DNA from 2 places in the Brevibacillus sp. FSL K6-6036 genome. Region 1 is predicted to be linked to the other one. Evidence: riboswitches for the same ligand, from Rfam matches in the RefSeq annotation. Region 1 holds a riboswitch; the other holds the start of a gene.

Region 1 (3,204 bases):
GACCGTTCTCGACATCGCGCGGACCGATTTCCAGACGGATCGGAACGCCGCGCATCTCCCATTCGTTGAATTTCCAGCCGGGAGTCTCCTCGCGCAGGTCAGCCCGGACCCGTACGCCTGCCGCTTTCAACTGATCAAAGAGCGGATCGAATGCTGCCATCACCCTTTCACGCAGCTTTGGCGGTCCAACCGGAATCATCACGACCTGCGTAGGCGCTACACGAGGCGGCAGCGACAGCCCCCGGTCGTCCCCGTGCACCATGATCATCGAGCCGATCAGGCGGGTAGAGGTCCCCCAGGATGTCGTATGCACGTATTTGAATTGATTGTCGCGGTCCAAGTACTTGATCTCGAAGCCCCGCGCAAATTTTTCTCCCAAATAGTGCGAGGTGCCGGCCTGTACGGCCTTGCCGTCCTTCATCATCGCTTCGATGGAGTAGGTGTCGACAGCTCCAGCAAACCTCTCGCTCGGCGTCTTTTGCCCCTTCCAGACCGGGATCGCGAGCAGTTCCTCCACGACCTCGGCGTAAATGTCCAGCATCTGCATCGTTTCCTGACGGGCTTCCTCCTCTGTGGCATGGGCGGTGTGTCCCTCCTGCCACAAAAATTCGGAGGTCCGCAGGAACGGCATCGTCCGCTTTTCCCAGCGGAATACATTTGCCCACTGATTGATGAGTACCGGCAAATCTCTGTAGCTTTGAATCCATTGACTGTACATATGGCCGATCATCGTCTCCGAGGTCGGCCGCAGCGCAAGGCGCTCCTCCAACTGTTCCCCCGCAGCTTCCGTAACCCATGGCAGTTCCGGGTTGAAGCCTTCTACGTGCTCTTTTTCCTTCTGAAAAAAGGATTCGGGAATCAGCATCGGAAAATAGGCATTGCGGTGGCCGGTTTCCTTGAACCGCTTGTCCATCGCCTCCTGGATCCGCTCCCACAGCTCAAATCCGTCCGGCTTGAAAACGATACAGCCGCGCACAGGCGTATAATCCATCAGATCCGCTTTTTTGATCGTGTCGATGTACCAGCGCGAAAAGTCTTCAGACTGCGGCGTGATTTCTTTGACAAATGCTTTTCCTTCTTTCAATGCCCTTCACTCCTTCATGAGCTTCTTTTCAAAAACGCAAAAAACCCCCATCCCAAAAAGGGACGGGGGAAACTCTCCCGCGGTACCACCCTGATTGACCGCTGCTGCCACAAAAGCAACTGCGATCCGCTCTGACCCGTTAACGGAGGGAATCCGGCATGGCTCGTCGCCAGCAGCTCCAGGATGGGGAGCAGGTGCATTCGTGCATCGACCTTTCAGCCAAGGGTCGACTCTCTGTGCCACATTCGCTACCTGCGGGTCCTTTCACAGCCATTTTCGCCTGTTTCTTGGGCAATATGGTAGCAGACCCGCCGGGCAATGTCAATTTCTTGCATAAAGGCTGAGTCTCGGTGCCAGCTTCACGTAGAGCGGATAAGCGACTACGGAGACCATGATTCCTTTTATCAGGTTAAACGGCACGATGCCGTACAGGATCAAAGACCATACGCTCTCAGCCTGGAATTGCGCGACCAGCTGCTCCAGCGACACCTGATACAAAGCCGCATAGGCGGGCAGCAGGAAGTAGGCGTTGGCTACCGCCATGACAGCCGTCATCAGTACAGTACCGATAGCAAGACCGGCCATGAAGCTCATTTTCCCCTGTTTCATCCGCTGCAGCCAAACCGCTGCGACGATGAAGCTCGCACCCGCCACTACGTTGGCCAGCTCGCCGATCAAAAGGCCGTCCGTATTTTTAAACAGCATGTGCAGCGCATTCTTCATCACTTCGACGATAACGCCTGCCATTGGGCCGTAGAGCAAGGCGCCGATCAATCCGGGCAGCGTACTGAAATCGAGCTTCAAAAACGTAGGCATGAGCGGCACCTGAAATTCCAGGTACTGCAAGACAAATGCGACCGCCGCCAGCATGGGAATCGTCACCAGCCGCTGCGTCGCTTGCGATGTGGGAATCGCGGTTCCTTTCATCTGTACCATCTCCTCATTGGTTTCTTCCTTCTTGAGGAATGGCAACAGCATACACCCGGACGTGCCCGCGTTCGGTCCTTGCACAGCAAAAAGCCCTGAGAAACAACATCTCCTCAGGGCTTTGGCACACATGCAAAGACAACGAAACAGACCTGTGCTCTTAAAAAAGGGTACGTAAACAGAAGGGCCGAAAAGCGGCACCCAGCCCGTCGTGCAATACCCATGCACAAGCAAACAAGCACGCACAGCGTACGTACTGTCGTCATCCTTCTCCCATCCAGACTGTACTGTCGGCTCTGGATTTGCACCAGATCCTGCACTCCGGAAGCTTTCGCATCGCGGAGGCTCGCGGGCTTACGCGCTTTTGGCGCGATCACCGCCGGTCGGGAATTTCACCCTGCCCCGAAGGAATGTATGTGATTTTACATGGATATTATACAGTGCCGCACTCGGATTTGACAATGCTGGAAGTGTTCCCTGCTATGGTCGTTGCGAATCTCCTGCGTAGCTCCCATCGCTTTTGGGAAACCTGCCGCAAATTTCGGCTATCATTTGCGGAGCAAACATGAGCAGCCAGGGGAACATAGCGAGGTAGAAAGAAAGCAATTTTTCCCAATACGACAAAAGCATGCAAAAACCCTCCCCCAAGACGGCGGAGGGTCAGGCAGCAAGCCGATTACGACCCTGCTCCGCTGTATTTGCGCACACCCCAGTTCCAGACGACCAGTCCGATGCTGAAAAAGACGATTCCCACGACGGGAGTAAACGCCGCATACGCGTACCACGTTTCCTTGCGGAGAAAATACGCCGCCGGATACACGCCGACAAAGGCAAAGGGCAGCACGTACGTGAGCACAAACCGGATTACCTTGTTGTACACGTCGACCGGGTAACGCCCATACTGCTGAATATTCCAGATCATCGGCGAAATCCCTGTCCGGGAATCGGAGAAAAAGCTGATGGCCGCAATGGCCGTGTAGACCCCGCCATAGATCAGCATGCCGCTGACGACGAGACCGACAAACAGGAACGGGTCGTACCACGTAAAGGACAAATCCAACTGAATGGCCGCATAGCCCATAATGATCAAACCGGTGATGACGCCAAAAATCCGGTCCGGTGCGATCGACTCAAGACAGACCTGTGCGAGATTGTGCAGCGGCCTGGTCAGGACGCGGTCCATCTCTCCGCGA
Region 2 (3,204 bases), 2.1 Mb from region 1:
GGAGAAGCTCTGCAAGCCGCGCTGGATGTATACGAAATTCCTTCATAACTCCTTTTTGGTTACGTATTTTTTACGCCTCCCAGCCATAGGATGTACCAACTGGGAGGTGACGGGCGTGGCCGTGTTTCGACCCCGTCGGCGGTGGAGGAACCCGCTTTCTCGTTCGAAAGCGTTTTTTATCGCACTGGTCATTTTTTTGGCGATGAGCATTCAATTTTTGTTTTTTATCGAAAAGCGCCTGGAACCGACACTGAAGATTCTCGCATCCCAAAAAGCCGAGCAGTTGGCCAAACAAGCGATTACAGATGCGGTCACCAAGCGGATTGCCCAGCAAGGGGTAGATTTCAACCAGATCGTCAAGATTGAAAAAGACAATCAGGGGAGAATCCAGGCGTACCAGTTCAACTTCAAGGAGTATGCCCGGATCGTAGGGGAGACCACCTCCCGCGTACAGAACAGGCTGAAGGAGTTTGAAGAGGAAAAGGTAGACCGCTATATCCCTTTGGGCCTGGCGACAGGCAGCAGTTTTTTTGCCCAAATGGGTCCGGATCTGCCGGTTACGTTTGTGCCGATCGGATCTGTCAAGACAATGCTGGATACGGAATTGACCGAGGCCGGCATTAATATGGTCCTGGCAACCGTCTACATTTTTGTTGAAGTGGATATAAGAATCGTCATTCCTTTTGCCACTGACCAGAAGACGATTACGACGAAGATTCCCATTACCCATTCGCTGATCATTGGAGAAGTGCCTCAGTACTTGTACAACAATCCGGAAGGAAAGCCGGATGTGCCCAGGCTGGAAGACGTATCCGGGCAACCGTAAAGAGCCAAACAGGCGGCTGCCACAAAAACGAGCACTTTCCCGTTGCTTTGGGGAGTGCTCGTTTGGGCATTTCCGGAACAACGCAGTCTTCGAAGTGAGGGAGCGGTTAGGCGACCGCTTTGTGAACGCTGAATCCATGCTCTTCATTTTGCAAAAGCCGATTACGGATTCGGTTGCCTTTTTCACGGAGAAACACGGCATTTATCTCAAGCCGACTGCGAGCATCCAAAAGCTGCTTGTGTTCTCGCCGTTGTCGACAGGAGGGAAACGGCCGACTTCCAATAAAAAAGTGTAGTACTTGTAAAAAAACGTGTTATAATGCAAGCAACTGAATATCCAACCTTCAGGGTAGGGTGAAATTCCCGACCGGCGGTGATGACGAACGCACGTCCGAGCCCGCGACTCGCCCATGAAAGATCTTTCGTGAGCGACTGACTTGGTGAAATTCCAAGGCCGACGGTAAAGTCCGGATGGGAGAAGGTGGCTATAGTCTTTGGCTTTGTTTAAAAAACCGAGCACCAAAGGCTTCTTCTTCTATGCCCTGAAACTTGTTCAAGGGCATTTTTTATTGGGAAAGGGTGATGGCGACTCGCGCGACAGGAAGTAGGAGACATGCCTTGGTAGTCTCCTGGCTCGTGATTGCGGGCTGGCGGCTCGGCAGCAACTGAATAGATGACCTTCAGGGCAGGGTGAAATTCCTGACCGGCGGTAATGACGAAAGCAGCGTCTGAGCCCGCGACTCGCCCATGGCTGAAGCCATGAGCGACTGACTTGGTGAAAATCCAAGGCCGACGGTTACAGTCCGGATGGGAGAAGGTGCATGTGGCCTTCGTTTCTCTGTGAAAAAACAGAAAAACGAGAGGCTTCTTTCCCAATGCCCTGAAGCGTGCTTCGAGGGCATTTTTCATTGGGGAGGAGAGGAACTCATGTCAGGAAATGACTTGTCGTATATGGCGTTGGCACTGGACTTGGCGAGGGCGACAAGAGGACAAACCAGTCCCAATCCGGTAGTGGGAGCCGTTGTCGTCCGGGACGGAGCAGTCGTGGGGATGGGCGCTCACGTAAAAGCGGGTGAACCACATGCCGAGGTGCATGCACTGCGGATGGCTGGTGAGCATGCGAAAGATGCCGTGCTTTACGTCACATTGGAACCTTGCAGTCATCATGGGAGAACCCCTCCTTGTGTGAATGCAATCATTGAAGCCGGCATCAAGCGAGTAGTGGTTGCAGTGGCGGACCCGAATCCGCTTGTCGTCGGTACAGGAATCGCTCGCCTCAGACAGGCGGGTGTGGAAGTAACAGTGGGAGTGGGAGAAGCACAGGCGAAGAAGGCAAACGAAGTCTTTTTCCATTTCATCACGACGAAAACACCGTTTGTGACCGTCAAAACGGCAGCTTCGCTGGATGGGAAAATCGCTACGCATACGGGGCACAGCCGCTGGATTACGGGTGAAGAGGCCCGCCAGCGGGTCCATCAGCTACGGCGAGAGCACGATGCTATTTTGGTTGGGGTTCAGACAGTGCTCGCGGACGACCCTGAGCTCACGGCCCGCCAACAGGGAATAGCCAGGGGAAAGCAGCCGCTTCGTGTCATTCTCGACAACCAGCTGCGGACCCCTTCGGAAGCCCGCGTGATACGGGACGGCAAGGCGCCGACGCTCGTTTTCACAGCGGATGACGCACCCATCGGCAGGCAAAAAGAGCTCGAGAGCCACGGGGCCGAGATTGTGAGACTGGAAGGGCGCGTAACAGTCGAGCAGGTGCTTGCGGTGCTGGGGGAAAGAGGGATCACTTCTCTGTTTGTCGAAGGCGGAGCGGCGGTCAACGGCTCTTTTTTGCAGGCACGGGCCATTCAAAAGGTCGTGCATTTTCTCTCCTACAAGCTGATCGGCGGACAGGGGGCGCCTGCTCCCTACGGGGGACTGGGCGCAGCTCATATGGGGGAAGCCATCTCTCTGGCGGACGTGGATGTCGAGCCGATCGGAGGAAGCGATCTTTGCATTACCGGCTATCCGGTATGGCCGGATGGAGCCAGCAATAGCGAAACGCGCAGGAATGCGGGCTGCAAATGATAGGAGGGGAAGCCGTGTTTACCGGATTGATTGAAGAAGTAGGTACAGTAGATTCCATTGCGGTCACCGAGCGGTCCAGCAAGCTGACGATACGGGCCGCGGCCGTTTTGGAGGATGTTCGCCTGGGTGACAGCATCGCTGTCAACGGCGTTTGTCTGACGGTCACCTCGTTTTCCGCGAGCCGCTTTCAGGCAGATGTCATGCCGGAAACGTGGCGGGTGACGGCCCTGTCCAGCCTGAAGCCGGGGATGCGTGTCAACCTGGAGCGGGCGCTGCAGCTCGGAGATCGTCTCGGCGGCCATCTGG

What was found. Region 1 has a riboswitch for FMN ahead of NST37_RS05420 (ECF transporter S component). Riboswitches for the same ligand answer to the same signal wherever they lie in the genome.
Region 2: it holds a riboswitch for FMN, as region 1 does, so the genes downstream of both, ribD (bifunctional diaminohydroxyphosphoribosylaminopyrimidine deaminase/5-amino-6-(5-phosphoribosylamino)uracil reductase RibD) here and NST37_RS05420 (ECF transporter S component) in region 1, are expected to answer to the same signal.

The regions. Positions count from the first base shown of each region.
Region 1 covers NZ_CP150173.1:1,046,181-1,049,384, reverse strand. The annotation lists gene proS (proline--tRNA ligase) at 1-1,084, opposite strand, end outside; gene NST37_RS05420 (ECF transporter S component) at 1,406-2,011, opposite strand; FMN riboswitch at 2,273-2,425, opposite strand; gene NST37_RS05415 (ABC-2 family transporter protein) at 2,688-3,204, opposite strand, start outside.
Region 2 covers NZ_CP150173.1:4,085,121-4,088,324, reverse strand. The annotation lists gene NST37_RS20310 (alanine--glyoxylate aminotransferase family protein) at 1-48, shown strand, start outside; gene yunB (sporulation protein YunB) at 116-826, shown strand; gene NST37_RS20300 (hypothetical protein) at 948-1,121, shown strand; FMN riboswitch at 1,162-1,312, shown strand; FMN riboswitch at 1,498-1,648, shown strand; gene ribD (bifunctional diaminohydroxyphosphoribosylaminopyrimidine deaminase/5-amino-6-(5-phosphoribosylamino)uracil reductase RibD) at 1,753-2,898, shown strand; gene NST37_RS20290 (riboflavin synthase) at 2,913-3,204, shown strand, end outside.